DNA from 4 places in the Halomonas sp. HAL1 genome. Region 4 is predicted to be linked to each of the others. Evidence: predicted binding sites of a transcription regulator. Region 4 holds the regulator's gene; each other region holds the start of a gene.
The links. Region 4 encodes PhoB, which activates phosphate uptake and scavenging genes when phosphate is short. Its sites were predicted from a motif close to TGTCATANNNNTGTCANA; they were not measured.
Positions count from the first base shown of each region.

Region 1: a site for PhoB is predicted at 2,224-2,241, ahead of Q3Y66_RS12355 (PstS family phosphate ABC transporter substrate-binding protein). Genes of this name have one in related genera too.
Region 2: a site for PhoB is predicted at 3,030-3,047, ahead of Q3Y66_RS03695 (TIGR00153 family protein). Genes of this name have one in related genera too.
Region 3: a site for PhoB is predicted at 3,319-3,336, ahead of Q3Y66_RS11685 (inorganic diphosphatase). Genes of this name have one in related genera too.

Region 1 is NZ_CP130610.1:2,628,368-2,634,070, forward strand. It holds gene pstC (phosphate ABC transporter permease subunit PstC) at 1-996, opposite strand, end outside; gene Q3Y66_RS12355 (PstS family phosphate ABC transporter substrate-binding protein) at 1,150-2,163, opposite strand; gene Q3Y66_RS12360 (sulfite exporter TauE/SafE family protein) at 2,291-3,022, opposite strand; gene Q3Y66_RS12365 (multidrug effflux MFS transporter) at 3,058-4,254, opposite strand; gene Q3Y66_RS12370 (STAS domain-containing protein) at 4,432-4,950, opposite strand; gene Q3Y66_RS12375 (PP2C family protein-serine/threonine phosphatase) at 4,940-5,703, opposite strand, start outside.
Region 2 is NZ_CP130610.1:772,088-777,790, forward strand. It holds gene Q3Y66_RS03675 (PHP domain-containing protein) at 1-421, shown strand, start outside; gene Q3Y66_RS03680 (L-threonylcarbamoyladenylate synthase) at 524-1,144, shown strand; gene Q3Y66_RS03685 (ion transporter) at 1,152-2,030, opposite strand; gene Q3Y66_RS03690 (inorganic triphosphatase) at 2,095-3,009, opposite strand; gene Q3Y66_RS03695 (TIGR00153 family protein) at 3,147-3,827, shown strand; gene Q3Y66_RS03700 (inorganic phosphate transporter) at 3,838-5,103, shown strand; gene argA (amino-acid N-acetyltransferase) at 5,340-5,703, shown strand, end outside.
Region 3 is NZ_CP130610.1:2,483,944-2,489,646, forward strand. It holds gene glk (glucokinase) at 1-515, shown strand, start outside; gene Q3Y66_RS11675 (aldo/keto reductase family oxidoreductase) at 571-1,440, shown strand; gene Q3Y66_RS11680 (carbohydrate kinase) at 1,506-2,468, shown strand; gene Q3Y66_RS11685 (inorganic diphosphatase) at 2,571-3,278, opposite strand; gene Q3Y66_RS11690 (FadR/GntR family transcriptional regulator) at 3,555-4,274, shown strand; gene dgoD (galactonate dehydratase) at 4,317-5,465, shown strand; gene Q3Y66_RS11700 (2-dehydro-3-deoxygalactonokinase) at 5,469-5,703, shown strand, end outside.
Region 4 is NZ_CP130610.1:4,145,274-4,150,976, reverse strand. It holds gene Q3Y66_RS19305 (chorismate lyase) at 1-559, shown strand, start outside; gene ubiA (4-hydroxybenzoate octaprenyltransferase) at 595-1,488, shown strand; gene phoB (phosphate regulon transcriptional regulator PhoB) at 1,596-2,285, shown strand; gene phoR (phosphate regulon sensor histidine kinase PhoR) at 2,288-3,574, shown strand; gene Q3Y66_RS19285 (hypothetical protein) at 3,885-4,199, shown strand; gene Q3Y66_RS19280 (IS30 family transposase) at 4,570-5,589, shown strand.

The sequences.
Region 1 (5,703 bases), 1.5 Mb from region 4:
CGCGCGCGACATACCCAACAGAGTGGCTGAAATAATACCCGGCAGAGCAGCAGGAATGACCACATCTCGTATGGTTTCCCCTTTGGTCATGCCTAATGCCAGCGACCCTTGGCGCATACTATCGGGCACAGAGTTGATCACATCGTCCGACAGCGAAGAGATAAACGGGATGATCATGATGCCCATCACGACACCAGGGGCGACGGCGTTATTATAAGAAGCGTCGAGCCCAAAAAAACCGGCGATATTGACGATAATCGGCGCTACCGTAATCGCGGCAAAAAAGCCGTAAACCACGGTAGGAATACCTGCCAGAACCTCAAGGACGGGCTTGGCAATGGTGCGCACGTTACGTGGTGCATACTCGGACATATAAATCGCGGAGAGCAGGCCGATAGGAACAGCGACCAGCATAGCGATAGCGGTAATCATAAAGGTACCGGCAAACAGCGGTACCGAACCAAATTCAGCCCCACTACCGTCTCCACGACCCGCTGACGCTAAAAAGCTCGCGCCTGGATTCCACGTGGTGCCGGTAATGAACTCCCAGAAGCTGTGCATTTGGAAAAAGCGCAGCGCCTCGGAAATAATCGAGAACAAAATGCCGAACGTAGTGAAAATCGAGATTAACGCTGCCCCGGCCAAGACCATGCGGATAACCCGCTCAATGGCCTGACGGGCGTGAAAATCAGGTTTAACTTGGTTAAGACTTACCATCAGCCCTATTGCTGCAATCACTAAACTCGCGGACAGCAAATAGAGCGTGGGGATATCGGCGCCCATTAGAAGCAGCACAAAAGCCCCCAGCGCACTCACTACCACGGCTGGACCAGCGGTCGAAAGCACGGTGAACCAGGCGTATTGATCTGGCTGAGCAAACATAGCCGTGCCCGCACTGCGTAAACGGGTGGCTTTTGAACGGCCAGCAAAAAACGCCAGCAACCCCAGCAGTAGTAACGCACCGCAAAAAATCAGAAGAAGCTGGTTAGTCTGCATCGAATTTCTCTCGCATTACTTAATGAAATCGTATTGGCGACTACTTTGGGGCACAAACATTACAGCAATGTGACAAACGCCAATTTATCGCTGTCATAAAATGAAAGGCCGACAGCTTACGCTGCCGGCCACTTTCATTTCTAACTTAACGACTTACTTAAGAACGTCTACTGACATTGTAGTGCGATCTGCTACAGCCTGACGCCACTCTTCGCGCTCTTCTTCAGGCAGAACGATCAAGCCGATATCTTTCAAGTAACCATCTGCGCCAATCATCATTTCGCTCATGAACATGTCGACGTAGTCAGCCATCGGCGGTACTTCTTCAGCGTGCTGGTTCTTCACGTAGAACCACAGTGAACGCGCCACGGGGTAGTCACCTGAGCTGATTGCTTCGGGCTCTGGCGCAACACCGTTGATGGTGGCACCGTTCAGGGAATCGGTATTCTCTTCAAGGAATGAGTAGCCAAAGATACCCATTGCCCCGGTATCTTCACTCAAGCGCTGAACGATCAGGTTGTCGTTTTCGCCAGCGTCGATGTAAACACCGTCAGAGCGAATATCGGTGTAGCCTTCTTCGCCGTAAACATCCATTTCAAGCGATGCAGTTTCCAGTACTAGCTCTTCAAAAGCGTCACGGGTACCAGAAGTCGTTGGCGGACCATAGATGGAGATTTCACGGTCTGGCAGCGAAGAATCAATTTCGCTCCAGTTAGTGTAGGGGTTATCAACTAACTCACCATCAACCGGCACCTGGGCGGCTACTGCCATGAAAATCTGCTCAAGCGTCAGGTCAACAACATCATTCGTGTTGGACTGACCAAGCACGATACCGTCAGAACCGATTTTAGCTTCGGTGATATCGGTAACGCCGTTCTCTTCACAACGCTCAAACTCAGCGACTTTCATGCGGCGTGAAGCGTTAGTAATGTCTGGCGTGCCTTCGCCAACACCGTTACAGAACAGACGCAAACCACCGCCCGAACCAGTTGATTCAATAACAGGCGTCGGGTTGCCGGTAGTGGCACCGAACTCTTCAGTTACGTAGCTGGCAAACGGGTAAACGGTACTGGAGCCTACGATACGGATTTGATCACGGGCTTGGGCAACACCGGCAACGCTCATTACAGCAGCCGCGATAACGGTGGTTTTTAGAATACGGTTCATGCGAAAAACTCCTGTTCATGTAGGGATCTAACCTTCGCAAGGCATACCTTGCACTGGTTCCATGACAACTTCATGACAGTGAGCAATACATGAAAGAATTTTTGCTACGTGAGGAATTCGCTTTCGTTTACAGCAGTAAACCCAGTGCCGCCAAGGTACACAATGCTAGCGAAGCGCCTTGCAGTAAACGTCTATCCAAGCGATGAGCAATGGCGTCCGCCACTGCATTACCTACGAGTACCGCAGGGAGAAAGGTAAGGGCAACCTGAAAATGCCAGAGCTGAATCTGATTAGCGAAGGCGAGAGTCATAATGGTCAGCATTGAGGTCAAAATGAAAAAGGCCGCCAGATTTCCCCGCACCCGATCAGCAGGCAAGCCGTGCATCAATATCACCATGGGCGGGCCCCCGATGGCAGCAACGGTGCCAAAGATACCTGACAACACACCGGCGCCGAATAGCGTTACTCGATTAACCGGCAGTTTAAAGCGGCACAACGTCACCAGCACAGCAAACAGTACGATGATGGCGATTAGCTTTTCTAACAAAAACATCGGCGCGGCGAGCAGCAGCCAAATACCCAGCGCATTGCCAGGCAGGCGCCCCACTAACGCCATGCCAATGGAATCCAGACGCACCTCATGCCAATAGTGACGCACCATCATTAACGAAACGGTAAAGCCAAACAGCACTAAAATGACCGGCACCAATCGTGGCTCAAGCATCAGCAGCAATGGTGCTCCGATCACGGCCAAACCGAAACCGGTTGCCCGCTGAACAAAGGCACCCAGTAGCAGCACGGCTGCGCAGGCTAACCAAGTACTCATCGGCATATTGACCCAAGCCAACATGCTATCCATCACTGCTGCTCATTCTTATTGCTCATGCCTACGACTCATCCCTGTGAATCACTTATGACGGGCGCCTTGGTTAATTTGCGTACGCCGATATTTCCCAACAAAGCGGCGCCCAACATGGTCAGCACCATTGGCCATAGGTGCTCAACTTCAAACAATCCGACCATCACCCCCGCGAGAGCACCACAGGTAAACTGGATGCCGCCTAACAGCGCCGTTGCAGTAGCGCTAATATGACCAAAATGATCCAACAATGAAGAGATTGCGTTCGGGGTAATCAGCCCAATCATGCCGGTGAACAGCATAATCAGTGGCACAACAACCATGAGTGACGCGATATTTAACGCCGTCACTACTACTAACCCTAGCGCTGCCGCTAACTGTATAAGCAGCCCCAAGCGTAGATTTTGCTGTGGCGTGCGTTTACGCAGCAGGTGAATATTGACGCGGTTGGAGAGCGCAATGACCAGTACGTTGACACCAAACACGAGCGGATAGGTACCTGGCGATAGACCAAAATAGTCGAGATAGAGAAACGGCGAAGCGGTTACAAAGGCAAAAAGGCCGGCAAAGGAAGCGGCTACTGCGCAGATATAGCCCATCCCTTCACGATGTTTGAGCACGCTGGCGTAATTGCGAATAACCTGCCGCGGTGACGCCGCAGGAAGCGACATATCGCGAGTTTCAGGCAGTCGCGTTCCTAACAGCCAGAGTAAAAAGCCTGCATAAACAGCCAAGAAAACAAAAATTAACCACCAACCGGCCACATGCAACAATAGGCTTCCCACGGCGGGCGCCACCAACGGTGCCAGCATCATAATCATCGCCATGGTGGACATTACTTTAGCGGCCTCGCGCCCACTAAAGCAGTCGCGCACAATTGCCGCCGAGTTGACCACGCAGGCCCCGCCCCCCAGCGCTTGAATAAACCGCCAGGCCAGCAGTGTAGGCAAGCTGTCGACCATCGTAATAGCCAGGCTTGCCAGCATAAACACCACTAGTCCGCCCAGGAGTACAGGCTTTCTGCCCATGCGATCCGAAAGCGGCCCAAAGCAGAGCTGGCCCAGCGCAAAACCAAACAAGAACACGCTAATGGAAAGTTCAGTGCGATGAATACTTGCGCCGATACTTTCGGCGATTATTCCCATCGCAGGTAGGTAGGCGTCGATCGCAAAGGGGGCAAGCGCCGTGTTGGCGGCAACTAGCAACGCTACGCGGCGGGGATTAAGATGCATGGGTCTCCTTACGGCGATAACGAACGCGCGGGAATAGATAGGCCGCTAATCATAGCCGATTTTAAGACCCTTGTCGGGGCTAAACGCTATAGGCACAGCGCTATCGCAGTAGATGAAAACGATGAATCACTCACTGCGATAGCGTGAGGAAAGTCAAACCAGATTAAAGATGAATGCTTATTGATGTGTGGCGGCGTCTTGCGACTCAAGCATATCAACCAGCGGCTGAAACTGCTCGCGGTTATGCTCGTTCATATGCATCAAAATACGATGCGCTTCGAGGATGCGGTCACGGAGCCCCTCTTCATCGGCAGGCTCTTCAGGTAACTCTTCGAGAGCATCGTTAAGCGTTGTGGCTTGCTGAATAGGTGCTTCCATCAGAGTGAAAAAGCGCGCAAAACCCATCACGTCAAGCATTTTTCGAACGTCATCATTATCGACAATAATGGTCGGTGGCTGCTCTAAGCGCCCTTTTACTGCCATTGCCACCTTAGCCAAGAAACCCAGCGCAGTTGAATCCACGTTGGTGGCTTCGCGCAGGTCAATCAGTACGGCACGCAACCCCGGTGTCTCAGCGAGACGTTGGGCTTGGGTATCGAGTGTCGCGCAAAGCGTTAAACGCACATCGCCACACAGCTTTAAAACAAAAACACCAGAATCGAACGCCGCTTTAATGCGGCCTTCTTCAATCAGCATGACCAAATCCGCTCACCATCATGATTGTTAGATCATCGGGTAAAGCATCGCGTTCCTGGTTAGCATCGAACTCTGCGTCCCCTTCTGCAAGGAGAGCATTGGTCTCTGCTAGCCGGTCGCGCAACTGCTCAAGCGTGACACTCTCGCTTACTAATTGCTCAAGCTCCTTGAGCCGCGTGTCGAGCGTTTTACCCGGCAAGCATTCCAATACACCGTCTGAGCAAAGCCATAAACAAAATTTGTTCGGCAAAGCACAACTAAGCGAAGGATACTCCACATCGGGGAAAAGGCCTACTGGCATTCCTTCGCCTTCAAGACGCCGTAGCTCTCCTTCTGCTGCTAAAAGCGGCATGGGAAGCTGAGCGCCGAGCGAATAGTGCAGAGTATGCGTCTCATGGTCAATAACACCGACAAATAAGGTGGCATGTTTGCCTATACCCGTACCCTGTAACTCCCGGTTCATCGCCTTTAGCCAATCCGGCGGTAAATTTTCTGGCTGTTGACCATCCCACTCACTCAACCAACGATTGCATAAATATTTTAGCAGTACCGTGACAAAGGCTGACGACGCACCATGCCCCGACACATCGGCAAAATAGAAGGCGCTATAACGATCGTTATAACGTTGATAGTCTAGAAAATCACCGGATAAATAGAGAGAAGGTGCAAATACATAGTCGTAATACACCCCATTGATGACTTTAGGGCGTAACGGCAGTAAACGCCGCTGGATATGACCACCACTCTGCTGAT
Region 2 (5,703 bases), 880 kb from region 4:
CTTTAAGCGTTACCTAGGCAGCGGCAAGAAGGGCGATGTCAAAGCCCACTGGCCGGAAATCAGCGAAGCCGTGAGCTGGATTGTGGAATCAGGCGGCGTTGCCGTGATCGCCCATCCATTGCGCCATGGCCTCACTCGACGCAAGCGTGGCCTGTTGATGGATACCTTCCAGGCGGCGGGCGGCCAAGCGGTTGAGCTGGTTAGCGGCCAGCAGAACCCGGATAGCACCCGTGACTTGGCGCGCCAACTGGTCGAGCGTGAGTTATACGCTTCCTTGGGCAGCGACTTTCACTTCCCCGGCAGCCATGCAGCACCCGGCAGTATGAGCTTGGTACCGCGCACGGCAGCGCCCCCGATATGGCAGCATCCGCGCTTGGTGCATCTACGCGATGCCGCCCCCGGTCTGTTAGCGATTGGCTAAGTTATCGTTAGCTTAAGTTCTCGTCAGCTTAAGTTATCACCAGCTAAGGTCAGCTATGCTGTAGGAACCGCTAAGACAGTGAGCTATGAAAGGAGTAGTTTTATGAGCCAATATTTCCAGATTCACCCCGAAAACCCGCAAAAGCGGCTGATTGATCAGGCGATTGCGATCATTCGTAAAGGCGGCGTAGTGGCGTACCCCACCGATTCAGGTTATGCCTTGGGCTGCCATCTGGGTGAGAAGAAAGCCATTGAAAAGATTAAATGGCTGCGTTCACTGGACGATAAACACAACTTCACCCTGGTGTGTTCCGATTTATCTGAGATCGGCACCTACGCTAAGGTAGATAACGACGTTTTCCGGTTGTTGAAAGCGCATACGCCGGGGCCGTACACCTATATCCTGGATGCTACTTCAGAAGTGCCGCGGCTATTGTTGCACCCCAAACGCCGCTCCATTGGTGTACGCGTGCCTGATCACCGCATTACGCATGCGTTGCTGGCAGCCTTGGGGGAGCCGTTGATGAGCGTGACGCTCATTCCGGTGGGCGATGATTTTCCCATGAACGACCCGGAAGAGATCCGCGAGCGTTTTGGCGCGCATCTGGATGCCATTATCGACGGTGGCGCCTGTCATCTAGACCCCACCAGCGTTATCGACCTGCGCGAACTGCCGCCTACCATCATTCGCGAAGGGCGCGGTGATATCACGCCTTTCGTTTAGATTGAGTCTAGTCAGACGAAGGTTCTTCTTTGGCTTTGCGCGGGTCTTCGCTATTTTCATCAAGCCAAGTACCGCAGCGCAGGCAGTAGCGGGCACGCTTCTCATGGCGGTCGTGCCCGCAGCCGGGGCAGGCTTCCTCGGAGTAACGATCCTCACGTATTGAGCGGATCACCTGAGCGGAGAATACCCCGGTGGGCACAGCAATAATCGAGTAGCCCAGCAGCATCAAGATCATGGTAATCGCTTTACCCAACGCGGTGGCGGGGACGATGTCGCCGTAGCCCACGGTGGTCATGCTAACGATGGCCCAGTACATCGACATTGGAATACTGGTGAAGCCCGCTTCCGGTGACTCAATGGTGTACATCAACGCCGCGAACAGCGTGACCACCATGAAAATGGCAGAAAAAAATAGCAGTATTTGACGCAGGCTGCGTTTTAACGCGTCGAGTAGCAGGCTGGCTTCACCGACAAACTCCATCAGGCGCAAAATGCGGAAAATACGCAGCACTCGCAGCAAACGAACAATCACCAGCCCATGAGCGCCAGGGACCAGTAGCACTAGCCAAGTGGGTAAAATAGCGATTAAGTCGACGATTCCATAAAAGCTTTTTAGATAGAGCAAGGGGCGCTCAAGGCAGTAAATGCGAACTAACAACTCTAAGCTGAACAGTATCGTTAATGCCCACTCAATGTAGAAGAAAATGGGCCCGTAGCGTTCGGCGTAAATCTCGATACTACCCAACAGGATGACCGCGACACTCAACAAAATAGCCCCGATCAAGGCAATATCAAAGGCTTTAGCGCCCGGTGTGTCGGATTCGAAAATAATATGAAAAAGTTGAGCGCGTAGGCCTTCCGCACCGGGGGTTAAGTTTAAATTCATCGCATCATCCTGAAGTGGGCCTCAATTCGGTCCTTAAAAACAGTCCTGAAATAGCATTAAGCCGTTAGCGTAGCTCGGTTTGGTACGCCAAGCGATGGGCCAGTGCCAACGCAGCGTTACCGTAAGCCGTGCTGGGCTGACCATTGGCATCTAAGCTGCCGGGTAACGCCTGAGCGTACACGCGGGCGTTGTCATCCAGCGCGGGGTGGTCAGCGAGAGTGACTAACGCCTGTTGGGCATCGCTTAGAAAGCTTGCCTGCTGGCTGTCGTGGTAGGCATCCAGCGCCAGCGTTGCGCGGTGTAGCCACTCAGCCGGTGAGTGCGCCTTGGGAAGTGGCCAGTGCTGGTTGCTAAGTGCATTGCCCCGAGATGCTTTGCTGCTATCTGAAGGGCGCAGCGGTACCTGTTCTGAAAGTGTCAGTGCCAATGCCCACAGCGCTTCCGGGTCGCCGTCCTTTAATTCAAGTTCTACCTCGCGGATGGGCGTGCGGTAGCCACCGCTGATAATTTCGCCCTCATCCAGCACCAGCTCGATATGACTGCGCTGGCCTATTGCGCCTGGGTTTACTAAGCCATCGGTTAGCTGCCAGCTGCGCCGCGTGAAATCGGTGCTGAGTTGGGGGGCAAGGGCATGTAGCACGCTGCTAAGCTGGCCTTGAAAGGGGAGCAGTTCGGCAAGAGCTACCAGATCCAGTTCGTGGTCAGGAACTTGCCACTCCCACTCCTGTCGTTGAGATAATCCGCCGCCGCCCTGGCCTGCGGTTTTCACCGTTTGTAGCACTTTGCCATCTATTTTGCGCAGGCGTAGCGCAATATGCGCCTTCGCTAAATCGCCTTCCGGGGTGTCAAAATAGGTATTGGTTAACGTGTGCTGGTGTGAGGGTTTCGATACTAGAAACGGGTGGTTACACAGCGCGGCAGGTCCCTCTGGTGCAAGGGCAAGTTTCAGTTCTACTTCCATGGGGATTGGGTTTTTCATGACGCTCGCCACCTCGTTATCGTGACATTTAAATGAATATTTGATTACATTTATGAACTTTTCATGACGGCGGCGGGCGCACTCTTTATACTGGCGCCGCCATTTCCAGGCTTCCCGAAAACAGGCTAAAAGGCATTATGGTTACCTCCAATCCTTTTTCTTCGATGTTTGGCCGCTCGCCATTCCAGCCGTTATTGGCCCATATCGTCAAGGCAAATGAATGTGCCGATCTGCTGTTGCCGTTTTTTGAAGCAACGCTGGCTGATGACTGGGACAAAGCGGCTGAGCTGCGCGAAAACGTCACCCGCTTAGAGCATGACGCCGATACGCTGAAAACAGAGCTGCGGTTGAACCTGCCCAACACCATGTTTCTTCCGGTGTCGCGCTCCGATCTGCTCGACCTGATCAGCGTGCAGGACAAGATCGCCAACAAGGTGCGTGACATTACCGGCATTATGTTGGGGCGTAAAATGCGCGTGCCGGATGAATTGGCCGATGCAATGCGCGATTACATCCGTACCAGTGTTGCTTGTGTTGCCCAAGCCCGCCAGGCACTGGAAGAACTCAAGGATCTGCTTGAGTCCGGCTTTGGAAAAAACGTCTCCGACGTCATGCAGAACATGATCCGTGAACTGCACACCCTTGAGCACCAAGCCGATGACCAACAAGTGACGATCCGTCGCCAACTGTTCTCGCTTGAGAGCCAGCTACCGCCAGTGGACGTGATCTTTCTCTACAAAATCATTGAATGGGTTGGCGAACTATCCGATCGCGCTGAGCGTGTGGGTAGCCGTCTGCAGATACTGACCGCCCGCTAAGGGGATCTTCATGCTGATTATTGCCCAGTACGGTGAAATCTTCATTATCCTGGCCTGTTTGTTTGGCTTCTTTATGGCCTGGGGCGTTGGTGCGAATGATGTCGCCAATGCGATGGGAACCTCGGTGGGGTCGAAAGCGATCACCATCAAACAAGCGATCTTGATCGCTGTTGTTTTTGAATTTCTCGGCGCCTGGCTAGCCGGTGGCGAGGTTACCAATACGATTCGTAAAGGTATTATCGACCCCGAACTACTGCAAGACGATCCTCAGCTGTTGGTATACGGCATGCTGGCAGCACTGCTGGCGGCGGGTACGTGGTTGCTTGCAGCGTCTATGAAAGGTTGGCCGGTTTCCACGACGCACTCGATTGTCGGCGCGATTGTGGGCTTTGCTGTTGCAGGGTTAGGCCCCTCCACAGTGGACTGGGGCGCCGTAGGCACGATTGCTGCGAGCTGGGTGGTTTCTCCCTTACTGGCGGGCACCATTGGCTTTTTGCTGTTTAAATCGGTTCACCACCTGATTTTTGAAGATGCCAACCCGTTCACGGCTGCTAAACGCTACGTGCCGGGCTATGTGTTTCTGGTGGGCTTTATCGTTTCGATGGTCACGCTGACGAAAGGGTTGTCCCATGTGGGGCTGGACTTAACCTTTAATCAGAGCCTGCTGCTGTCAATTTTGCTGGGGTTGGTGATTATGGGCATCGGCTTGATTATGCAGCGGCGTATCAAGTTCGAGCACAACGCAAATGATCACTTCGGCTATGCCAACGTAGAGCGCGTGTTCGGCGTGTTGATGATCTTCACCGCCTGTGCCATGGCCTTTGCACATGGTTCAAACGATGTGGCGAATGCGGTTGGCCCGCTGGCAGCGGTGATCAGCGTAGTACAAACCGGCGGCGAAATTGGTGGTTCTGCGCTGGTGCCTTGGTGGGTGCTGGTACTTGGCGGCGGCGGTATTGTCGTGGGTCTGGTCACCTATGGCCATAAAGTCATCGCGACCGTGGGTACCGGTATTACCGAGCTTACCCCCAGCCGTGGCTTTGCTGCCACGCTGGCGGCGGCCACCACGGTCGTACTGGCTTCTGGCACGGGCCTGCCAATTTCCACTACCCACACGCTGGTAGGGGCGATTCTTGGGGTGGGGCTTGCACGCGGTATGGCGGCGTTGAACCTGCGGGTTATCGGCACGATTGCCATGTCGTGGCTGATCACGCTACCCGCCGGTGCTGGCCTTGCGATTTTGTTCTTCTTTATGTTCAAAGGCATGTTCGGCTAACCACTGGTTGGCTAATAGCTAATAAGCAGTGCCTATAAAACGCAGTACGCCACGGCTCGAAAAACGTTAAGAAGTACCTGAGCGGGAACATCACAGCGGCATCTTCATGTTTATCTGCATTAGATTCAGCAGATTTGCATTAGAAGGTGCCGCTGTTTTTTGTGCTCTGTTAAAGTAACCCAGTTGGATGTGGTAAACGTCTGATGTTTCTTTCACCTGCTGCCGGAGAGCGGCCCTTGGATACGCGCTTCCCCTTTGTTGATTGGTTTCGTAACGCCTCCCCCTACATTAATGCTCACCGGGGGCGAACCTTTGTCATCTTAATTGAAGGCGAAGCGATGGCGTCTGGCCGCGGGGAGCAACTGATTCAGGATTTAGCCCTGTTGCACACCCTGGGCGTGCGCTTGGTCGTGGTGTTTGGTATTCGTCCCCAGGTGCATGAATCGCTCACCGCCGCGGGCGTTGAGCCCACGCGTATCGACGGCCGCTGGGTAGCGGATCGCGCCGTGATGGCCCATGTAGAGCAGGTCGCCGCCCGCCAGCGGCTGTGGCTGGAAGCGCGGCTGTCGCTGGGCCTGCCCAGCACACCGCTGCACGGTG
Region 3 (5,703 bases), 1.7 Mb from region 4:
AGCGCGCCTGGATTCCACTGCCTACCGAAGGCGGCCATGTCACCTTCGCGCCCACGGATGATACCGAGCGAGCGATTGTGGATGTGTTTCAACAGCGTCGTACGCGTATCAGTGTAGAGCGGGTCTTATGCGGCCAGGGTTTGTTAGAACTTTATCAAGCCTACTGCACATTTGAAGATGCTGAGCCACGCTTAGCTAGCCCGGCAGATGTCACAAAAGCCGCCAATGAAGGCGATACCCTCGCCACTGCCGCCCTGCTGCGTTTTCTAAAAATTCTTGGCGATGTATGCGGCGACGCCACCTTGACCATGGGCGCAAGGGGCGGTGTTTATCTGTGTGGGGGCATTCTGCCGCGCCTGCTCGATTGGTTACCCAAAAGTGAACTGCGCGCCGCTTTCGTCAATAAAGGACGCATGGGTGCTTATAATGCCGATATCCCCATTTGGGTGGTTACCGCCCCATGGACAGGCTTATTAGGCGCCGCTGAGGCACTGCATAACGAAGAGGTTTTTTAATAACATTTCTAGCACCTCTAACAACACTCCTAACAACACCAATACGGAACCTGCTATGCCCGCCGCCATTTTTGATGTGCCGTTTTTACTCGGCATGATGCGCCTGCACGAAACACCCTCCATGCACGAACCTGAGCGATTGGCGGACTGGATCGAAGCGCACCTTGAACAGGGCCTTAATTGGTTTGACCATGCGGACATTTACGGCAACGGCCAAGGCGAGACGCTTTTTGGCGCCGCACTGCGGGCGCGCCCTGCCCTGGCTCAGCGGGTCAATGTCGTCACCAAAGCGAGCATCGCCAACGACAACCCTGCACCCGGTTCGGGTAAGGTAAAGCACTACAACGCCAGCCCTGCTTATCTTCATAGTGCCATTGATGCCTCACTTGCGCGTTTGAATGTCGAACGTCTCGATCATTTTCTGATTCACCGCCCCGATATTCTGATGAACGCGGAAGCGACCGGCCATGCGCTGGACGACGCCATTGACGCCGGAAAAATTGGCGCAGCAGGGGTTTCCAACCATTTGCCCAGCCAGTGGCGGCGCTTGCAGGGCGCCATGCATCACCGCTTATCAGCCAACCAAATCGAGCTCTCTATTGCCCACACAACGCCGCTGTTTGACGGCAGCTTTGATGATCTCTGTGCCGATGGCCACGCGCCCATGGCATGGTCACCTTTGGCAGGTGGGCAATTGATGCAAGGCGCCGTTGGTGACTGTTTGGATAAGTGGGCAACAGAGCTTGATAGCACCCCTAGTGCTTTAGCGCTGGCATGGCTGCGCAGTCTTCCTAACTCGCCAGTACCGGTAATTGGCAGCGTTAAACCTGAGCGAATCAACGACATGCTCAAAGGCCCTGCCACGCTACCCCGGGAAGCCTGGTATGAATTGCTAGAAGCCGCCCGCGGCCACTGCGTGGCATAAGGCTATTTGTATAAAACGACGCGGTACAAAACAACTATTACGATAATTACACTAAGGAGCCACTGATGACGCCAATCATCGCCTTTGGGGAAGCACTGGTGGATATGCTCTCCAGCCGTCTAGGGGCGGCAACGGATGCACAGGAAACCTTTACGCCCTACGCCGGTGGTGCTCCCGCTAATGTGGCGGTCGCCTGCGCTCGTTTAGGCGTACCCAGCCAGTTTCTAGGCATGGTGGGCGACGATACGTTTGGTCACTTCATCGTGCGCGAACTCAACAGTCACGGCGTCGACACAAGCGGCGTGGTATATACCCGAGAAGCCCGCACAGCGCTGGCGTTCGTTTCCCGGGATGACGCGGGCGAACGCACTTTTGATTTTTATCGCCCACCCGCGGCTGATCTGCTTTATCGCCTTGAGCATTTACCCCATGGCATCTTCGAGAGCCCTGCCATTCTACACCTGTGCAGTAACAGCCTGACCGACCCTGAGATTGCCGATGTCACCTTGGCAATGGCCACCATGGCCAAACGGGCAGGTTGCTTGGTCAGCGTAGACGCCAACCTGCGTCACAATTTATGGCCCGAGGACGAAGCGGATGCCAGCTTAGTCACGCAGCTGCTAGACGGTGCTGAGCTGCTCAAGCTATCCCTGGAAGAGCTTGACTACTTACGTGCCGACCACCCTGCGGAGTCGTGGCTTTCAGAGCGGCTAGCGGCAGGGGTAAAAGTTATCTTAATCACCGACGGCCCCAATGATGTCGTACTCAAAGGCGTCGGTATTGATCAGCGCATTGCGCCTCCGAGCGTTGAAGCGGTGGATACTACCGCCGGAGGTGACTCCTTTATTGGTGGGCTGCTAGCGGAGCTCTCGGCCCACGGCATCAATGAGAACTGGTACAACGATGCCGACTTTCTCAGTCGCGCAGTGGGTACCGCCTGCCGCTGCGGCGCCCATGCCGTTACTCGGCCAGGCGCTTACGCATCACTCCCTACCCATGCGGATATCGAAGTGCTTCGAACCACTTAATGACTATCCAGTTCGGTGACCGCCTGGACGGTCACCGATGCTCGCTGGGCAGTAGCAACAGTAAGCTGAGATCCTCAACTTCCAATGACTACAATTTAGTCATTATTGCATCGCTGCGAAGTTTTCAGCAGCGGCTTCTAGCGCCGCCCTTGCCGATTCTGCATCGTCAAATCCAAGCCCTTCCATACCGCCATCAGGCCCTTTGTAATTGGCAAACCATAGATCAATGATCTGACTTACAGCTGGGTACTCGCTATCTAGCTGCGCCATGCTTTCAATATGTGCAAAAGGTGAATCCTGAGTGAGAACGGCAATTAGCTTGTCATCTTGCTCGCCGCCATCCAGCATTTTCAGTACACCGATCACGTTCACGTCGACAATTTCACCACGAGGTACGGCTTGACCCAAAACGATCACGTCGAGCGGATCCCCATCACCGCCCAACTCTTTTGGCAGAGCAGTGCCTGGAATAGCACCATAATTACCGGGATACCCCAGGTAACTCACCACGCGCGGTTCACCATCTTTATATTCCCAATAAACCGCTTTGGGATCATCTTTACTGACTTCCCATTTCGCCGATGTACCCGTTGGTATTTCAACAATGGCCCTTACCGAGCCATCTGCATTGATGGCATCCATAGTCATCAAGTCGTCATCACCTACAATTGTGAACTCATCTGCTGCGTTCATGTTTTGGGCAATGGGCGTAGTGTCAGAAAACACCAATCCGCCTAGCACCTCAGCCTGAGCAGAAGACGCTAAAGCCGTCATACACGCGACACCCGTGAGTAATAGTTTTTTCCGCATTATGTTCTCCATTGGTTATTGAGATACGTTAGCGAGGAGAAATGACGGAGTAATGACAGTCTGAAGTTGGCATTTCTTACTTTTCTAATTTGGATGCTACGCCACGGCATTCCCACGAGTCGTTAGTCACTGGCCCACATCTGTTTCAAACCGGTGTGGGCTTTTTTGATTGGATAAGGCGTCATCGGCTATCTAAAGACTCTCATGGCATGACTTGTTTAAATGTCAGACATTTACTAGACTAAGATTCAACCAATAAAAAATAAGAGACACGCCATGACGCTGGACGCTCTACCGCCCCACCAAGGGGGCGCTGAACAGTTAGCACGCCTACTCGCTCAGGCGCTGCTGACAGGCCATTGGCAGCCGGGTGCTACCTTTCCCCGCGAGCTTGATATCAGCAAACATTTTGCGGTGAGCCGCAATCAGGTGCGCAATGCGCTGACCAGCCTCTCCGCGGCAGGGCTACTGGAACGTACGGCGGGTCGGGGCACGCTGGTGCGCGAAATGGGCGACTGGCACCTGCTCGACCCGCTGATGAGCGAGTGGATGACCGGCCTGGTCAATCTTGACCCTCAGCTGGTACGGGCCATTTACGCCTTTCGTTTTTCTGCCGAACCAGTAGTCGCCGGGCTCGCCGCCCAGGCCGCTGAAGCTGAAGACCTCGAACGCTTGGAGCGCGCCTTTGCGGGTATGGAAAACACCGCAGGCAGCGTTGATGCGCGCGATGAGCATGCGGAATACGACGTTGCCTTTCACGATGCCACCTATCGCGCTAGTCACAATTTAGTCTGGCGACAAATGGGGCATTTACTGCGCCCATCTATCATGGCGTTGATTCATGGCTCTCAACACCGTACTGACACCTTGGACGACAGCCTCGCCCGCCATCGTCAAGTACTTGACGCTATTCGCCATCGCGATGCCAGCGCTGCAGAAACCGCCGCCAGAGAAGTGCTGCGCCGCACCGCCATTGACCTTGGCATTGTTAGCTAACATTACTCACTAAATATTTCCTATCCAAAAGGATGACCGGACATGAAAATTACCAAGCTAAAGACCTGGCAAGTTCCTCCGCGCTGGCTGTTTCTCAAAATCGAGACTGACGAAGGCTGCTACGGTTGGGGCGAGCCGGTGATTGAAGGCCGCGCCGCAACCGTTGAAGCCGCCGTTCACGAGCTTTCCGACTACCTGATCGGCCAGGACCCGCACCGAATCGAACACCTCTGGAACATCATGTATCGCGCCGGATTCTACCGCGGTGGCCCTATTCTGATGAGCGCGATTGCCGGTATCGATCAGGCGCTATGGGACCTTAAAGGTCGCGATCTGGGTGTGCCCGTTCACCAGCTGTTAGGCGGCGCCGTACGCGACAAGATGCGCATGTACGCCTGGACCGGTGGCGACCGCCCGAGCGACGTGGGCGCTGGTGCCAAGGCCTTGGTCGAAAAAGGCTTTACTGCCTTCAAAATGAACGGTACGCCCGAACTGCAAATCGTCGACTCCCATCGCAAGATTGATGAAGCAGTAGCACGAGTCGCGGAAGCGCGAAACGCCGTGGGCCCGGATGTTGGCATTGGGATCGACTTTCATGGCCGCGTACATCGGCCAATGGCCAAAGCACTGCTGCGAGAGCTGGAGCCTTTTCACCCGATGTTCGTGGAAGAGCCGGTCGCCCCGGAGCACTTGCCTTGCCTGAAGGATATTGCCGGTGGCCTGGGTTACCCGCTGGCCACCGGGGAACGGCTGCACACCCGCTTTCAGTTCCGCGACCTGCTGGCCGACGGCATGATCGACATTATTCAGCCCGACATTTCCCACTGCGGCGGGATCAGCGAGGGGCTAAAGATCAACGCCCTGGCATCGGCCTACGATGTCGCCCTGGCACCCCATTGCCCGCTCGGTCCGTTAACGCTGGCCGCATCGCTACAGCTGGATGCAGTCAGCCACAACGCCTTTATTCAAGAGCAGAGCATGGGCATCCACTACAACCAGGGCAACGACGTTCTCGACTACTTGGTCGATAAATCGGCGCTCGCCATTGAAGACGGTTTCTGCGCCATTCCCCAAGGCCCAGGCCTTGGTGTAGAGATCAACGAAGAGTTCGTTGAGGAGCGCGCCAAAGTGGGTCACCGCTGGCGTAACCCGGTTTGGACGCATGAAGACGGTTCAATTGCGGAGTGGTAAGCCATGGAATCAAACGCGATGCGTGAAACGACTGAAATAGCACATCAGTTATCCTGGATTGCCGTGGACTGGGGCTCTAGCAACCTGCGCGCCTGGGGACTGGATCAATACGATCAAGTGATTGCCCAAGCCAGTAGCGACAAGGGCATGCTGTCGCTTAAAGCCGATGAGTATGCAGCCGAGCTGCTACGGTTAGTGGGTGACTGGCTGCCCACGAATGCGCCTACAAAGGTGTTAG
Region 4 (5,703 bases):
TCGGCAAACTCCTCACTTTTCGCGCTGGCGGCCCGTTGATGCGGCGCGACCTGCCATGAGTACTTCCTGGTGGCAGTGGGTTGCCTCAACCGACTCATTAACCGCCCGCTTAATAGCCGCAGGAGGTGAAAAGCAGTTTCGCGTTCGACTGCTACGCCAGGGCGTAGGCTGGCCGCGAGCGGATGAGGCACGGGCGTTGGGCATTGCTCCCAAACGCTATGCATGGCTGCGTGAAGTCGCGCTGTGCTTGGATGAAACGCCGTGGGTGGTGGCGCGCTCCGTCGCCCCGCTTACTCAGTTAAAGGGCCAGCGTTTGGAAGGGTTAGGTGAGCGCTCGCTAGGCAGTTGGTTATTTCGTCAGCCAGGTTTAATTCGCGGGCCGCTTGAGGCCACTACCCAATCCTCCTTATTTGCTCGTATGAACGGTATCGAAAGTGACTGTACCTGGGGCCGACGTTCAGTGTTTTATCACGGCGGTAATCACGGTGGGCTGTCGTTATTGGTGCAGGAGTATTTTTTGCGTGCGATGGCGGATGACCTTGATCTGCCATCGCGCTAGGCTAGCGCCTGCATCTTATTTTTCGTGAGGTAAGCATGGATCGTTCACTGTTGCGGCCGAAGGGATGGGCTCGCGTGGCAGATTTTATACAGCTGATGCGTTTGGATCGACCCATTGGCACTTGGCTGTTGATGTGGCCGACGCTTTGGGCGCTGTGGATTGCCGCTGAAGGGGTACCCGGCCGTGATGTGCTGCTGATTTTTGTGGCCGGTGTTTACGTCATGCGCGCGGCTGGCTGCGTGGTGAACGATTATGCAGATCGCCATTTCGATGGCCATGTGAAACGCACTAAGCATCGCCCGCTCGCCACAGGTCGAATCAGCGAAACCGAGGCTCAATTGCTGTTTATTGGTTTGGTGGCCGCAGCGTTTATTCTGGTGCTACTGACTAATTGGTTTACGGTGCTGCTCTCGCTGGGCGGGGTATTTCTGGCAGTTATTTACCCGTTCATGAAGCGTTATACCCATTTTCCCCAGGTGGTGCTGGGGGCGGCATTCTCATGGGCAATTCCAATGGCCTTTGGCGCCGTGCTGGGCCATGTGCCGTTGGAAGCATGGCTGCTTTTCTGTGCAAACGTGCTATGGACGGTGGCATACGACACGCAATACGCCATGGTCGATCGCGACGATGATTTAAAAATTGGCATTAAATCGACAGCCGTGCTGTTTGGCGACGCGGATCGCCTGATAATCGGCCTACTCCAGGTAGCCACCCTGGGGTTGCTGGCATGGGTAGGCTGGCGGGTCGGGTTAGGTGGGTTCTTTTGGCTAGGGCTCGCTGCAATGGCGGCAACTTTCCTGCATCAGCAGCGCTTAATTCGTTATCAGGAGCGGGATCCCTGTTTCCAGGCGTTTCTGAATAATCACTGGTCGGGGCTGCTGATTTTTACTGGTATTGCGCTAAGTTGGTGGCCTGCGGCGGGTCAGTAACTGCCATTGTCATGTAACTGTCATCAAGTCATGGTGTTATCGTCACTGACATGTCATTGAACTGTTTTTCTTTGAACTGGCTTTTTTGCACACCGTGAGGCTCTGGTATGACCGCCAAAACCGTTCTGATTGTCGATGATGAATCGTCGATTCGCGAGATGATCGCGGTAGCGCTGGAAATGGCTGACTACCGTGTGCTCGAAGCAGATAACGCCCAGGATGCTCATGCCATGGTGGTTGACCACCAACCTGATTTATTGCTGCTTGACTGGATGATGCCTGGCACCAGCGGTATTGAGCTGGCTAGGCGTTTGAAGCGCGAAGAAGCTACCGCCGAGATCCCGATTATTATGCTGACCGCTAAAGGCGAAGAGGATAATAAGATCCAAGGGCTTGAAGCCGGTGCCGATGATTACATCACCAAGCCTTTTTCTCCACGCGAATTGGTGGCACGGCTGAAAGCGGTGCTGCGTCGTGCGACACCGCGTGGCGTTGAGGACCCGATTGAGATTAATGGCCTGTTGCTTGATCCGGTAAGCCACCGGGTAAGCGCTCACGGTAAAGCGTTGGAAATGGGTCCGACCGAGTATCGTCTGCTGCAGTTTTTTATGACCCATCAAGAGCGCGCTTACACACGTAGCCAACTGCTTGACCAAGTATGGGGTGGTAATGTGTATGTCGAAGAGCGTACGGTCGATGTGCATATTCGACGCTTACGAAAAGCGCTGGGCGATGTGCATCAAAACCTGATTCAAACGGTTCGGGGTACCGGATACCGTTTCTCTGCACGGGTGTAAATGTGCGCCTATGGAGCCGTGAACTGTGGCGTCTAGCGTGGCTGGCCACACTGGGTACTTGTTTAGGCTGGTTATTGGGCTCAGCAGGGCTAGGGCTTGCGGCAGGGCTTGCAGTATGTCTGTTTTATCACTTGCGGCAGCTACGCGAACTTTATTTATGGCTAACCCTACATCCTCACGATGAGCCGCCTGCCGCTCACGGTATGTGGGGTGAATTGTTTGATCGTTTATACCGCTATCAGAAAAGCCAGCGTATAACGCAAAGTCGGCTGCGTGCTACCTTGGCCCGTATTCAAGAGTCGTCTGAAGCGATGCGTGACAGTGTGGTCATGCTCGACCGCCACGGTGATCTAGAGTGGTGGAACAGCGCTGCAACGAACATGCTAGGGCTACAAACTGCCCATGATCGTGGTCAGCACATTACCAACCTACTGCGCGAGCCAAGTTTCATCCGCTACTTCAATGCGCGGGAGTATGGCGAGCCGCTAACGCTGACATCGCCGATTGACGAGCGTCGAATCCTGCAGTATCAAATTACCCTGTACGGTGACGATGAACGGCTGGTAATGGCCCGGGATATCACGCGCTTGCATCGCCTGGAACAGATGCGGCGCGACTTTGTTGCCAACGTCTCTCACGAGCTGCGCACGCCGCTAACCGTCCTTTCCGGCTATCTGGAAACCTACAGCGATATTGCTGACCAGTTGCCTCCGCGTTTGGGCAAAAGCATCAACCAGATGCAGGAACAGACGCAGCGAATGCAAAACCTGGTCAATGATCTATTGCTGCTCTCTCGGTTAGAAATCGACCAGGGGGGGAAAGATCACCATCCGCTGTCGCTAGGGCCTTTGCTACAAAGCATCTGTGATGATGCGCTGGCGCTGTCGAATCAGCGTCATACCATTACTGTCGCGCTTGAAAGCGATGCACGCCTGCTGGGTAGTGAACAGGAGATTCGTAGCGCCATCTCTAACCTCGCCTTCAATGCCGTTCGCTATACGCCAGCAGGTAGCCACATCACCTTACGCTGGAAAGCTAGCGCGACTGGCGGCGGCTGTATTGATGTGGAAGACAATGGTGAAGGCATCGATCCCGTCCATATTCCCCGACTAACCGAACGTTTTTACCGTGTCGATAAAGGCCGTAGCACCGCAACTGGCGGCACGGGCTTAGGCTTGGCGATCGTTAAGCACGTACTATTACGCCACGATGCGCAATTACAGATTGAATCCCACCCGGGTAAAGGGGCGCTTTTTCGCTGCTCATTTCCCGCTTCACGTCTTGTATAGGGCTCCGTAAGCGACCTCTCGCACCATACCTGTAAAGGTGTGTAATATTGGCATGTAAGGTTGGTAAGAGTTTACTCATGTGCCATTTTTACACAGCTTTTAAGCTTGGTATTTCTATTTTAACAGAACGCTACAGCTTGGCTTGTTTTAATTAATACATTGATTTTTAATTGCTTTATCCTGTTTTTTGGCATTTGGCATGCCCGCTGCATTGTTAAAGATAAGGAAGACGACCGCAGGAAATGCTGGCTTTTATAATAAGCCCTTCTTTCTTAACCAAGCGGTAATAAACAGCGATCGGAGGTGGAATATGATGTCCAAGGATTTACTCAAGAAAGCTGGCATTTTAGGTGTATCTTTTGGTTTGATGGCAAGCCCGTTAGCATTTGCTCAAACAGATGAAAATTCAGCTATTGATGAAAATCAGGGAATTACAGCTGAAGAGCAACCAATGGATCCCCAAGGTACTGATAGTTCAGACGGTCATAATACCAAAGACATGACTAATGATTTAACCCATGACGAAGGTGATGAAGCCAGCGACATGGATCCTCAGTCAAGCGGTCACTCAGATGATGCTGAGTATGACGACGATGAGCTTGTAGAAGAAAACAGCGGTAGCTAATTGTTAATTATCATTTAGATATCAAAGAATGTCCTTTCAACGGATGAAAGGGTGATTGACAGGATGTTACAAAGGCAAGGATGCTTTTCAGGTTCAAGGATGAATCACTAGGAAATCAAACGTTAGTCAGGGTTAATTCCAAGGTTGGAGTCCCGCACAAGGAGTGGAAGCTAACGTTAGTTATTACCTATAGTCTATTCTGATATCGGGCCTCGCCAGTCGGGGTCTAATTTTTTTCTGCCTGCTTTTTGTGGGCATTTCGCTATTTTTACCTACCTACCTACCTACCTACCTACCTACCTACCTTTTTGAGTGCTTGGCCGCAGAAACTGAGTGCAACACCTAAGAATTTTAGTAAGGTGTTGGATTTATGTCCTATTCAGAACTCAGCATCGAAGAACGTGCCACCATACAGGTAAGCCTCAGGCAAGGCATGAGGCTCCGCCAGATTGCTCACATGTTGAGGCGTTCTCCGTCTACCCTCAGCCGTGAAGTACGGCGCAACCAAACTCAGTCAGGTGCCTACTGTGCTCATAGTGCGCAGACGCACCGCTGCGCTCGACGCATGGTTTGTCGCCCAAAACGTAAGCTGCTGTTGGGGAGTGAACGCTTTGAGCTGGTCATTCATATGCTTCGCAACCGCTTGTCTCCAGAACAAATAGCAGGCAAGCTCAAACGCATGATGACGCCCAGTTTTGAAGATGCTTACGTCTGCCGTGAGACGGTCTACAACGCCATTTACGCCTTGCCTGTGGGCCAGCTTAAGAAAGAGTTGATTCACTGCCTGCGCCAAGGCAAATCGACCCGTAAGCCTCGCCGTGGTCAGGTCGATCGCCGTGGCCAAATACCCGACATGGTGAGCATTCACCTTCGTCCACCGGAGATAGAGAAGCGCGAAATGCCAGGCCACTGGGAGGGCGATTTAATCAAAGGTAAGAACAATGCCTCTGCCGTCGGCACGTTAGTTGAACTCAGCAGTGGCTACGTCATCCTCGCCAAATTACATGACGCCACAGCGACCTCAGCTGTTGAGGGATTTAGCGCAGCACTCAACCGAATGCCACTAGCCGCACGCAAGAGCATGACGTATGACCAAGGCCGAGAAATGGCGAAGCATGCACAGATTACCCAAGCAACGGGTGTTGCAATCTACTTTTGTGACCCTCACAGCCCATGGCAACGCGGTAGCAATGAAAACATCAATGGCTTGATACGGCAGTATTTACCGAAAGGGACGGATCTGTCGCACCACACCCAAGAGGAACTTGATGCCATTGCATTACAGCTGAATATGCGGCCTCGAAAGCGCTTTGACTTCAGGTGCCCAGTTGAAGTGCTGGGCGAAATATTGGCGAACACCAAGAAAGCCCACCAGCCATTCATTAAGTAGCGTTGCACTCAGAGACTGCATCCACCGTGCATATCGAGAGCTATTCTCGACCCTTTCATCCATGAGTAGTCTATTACTCGATAACGTAGACCGGCGCGATGAGGTTAGCTTTAA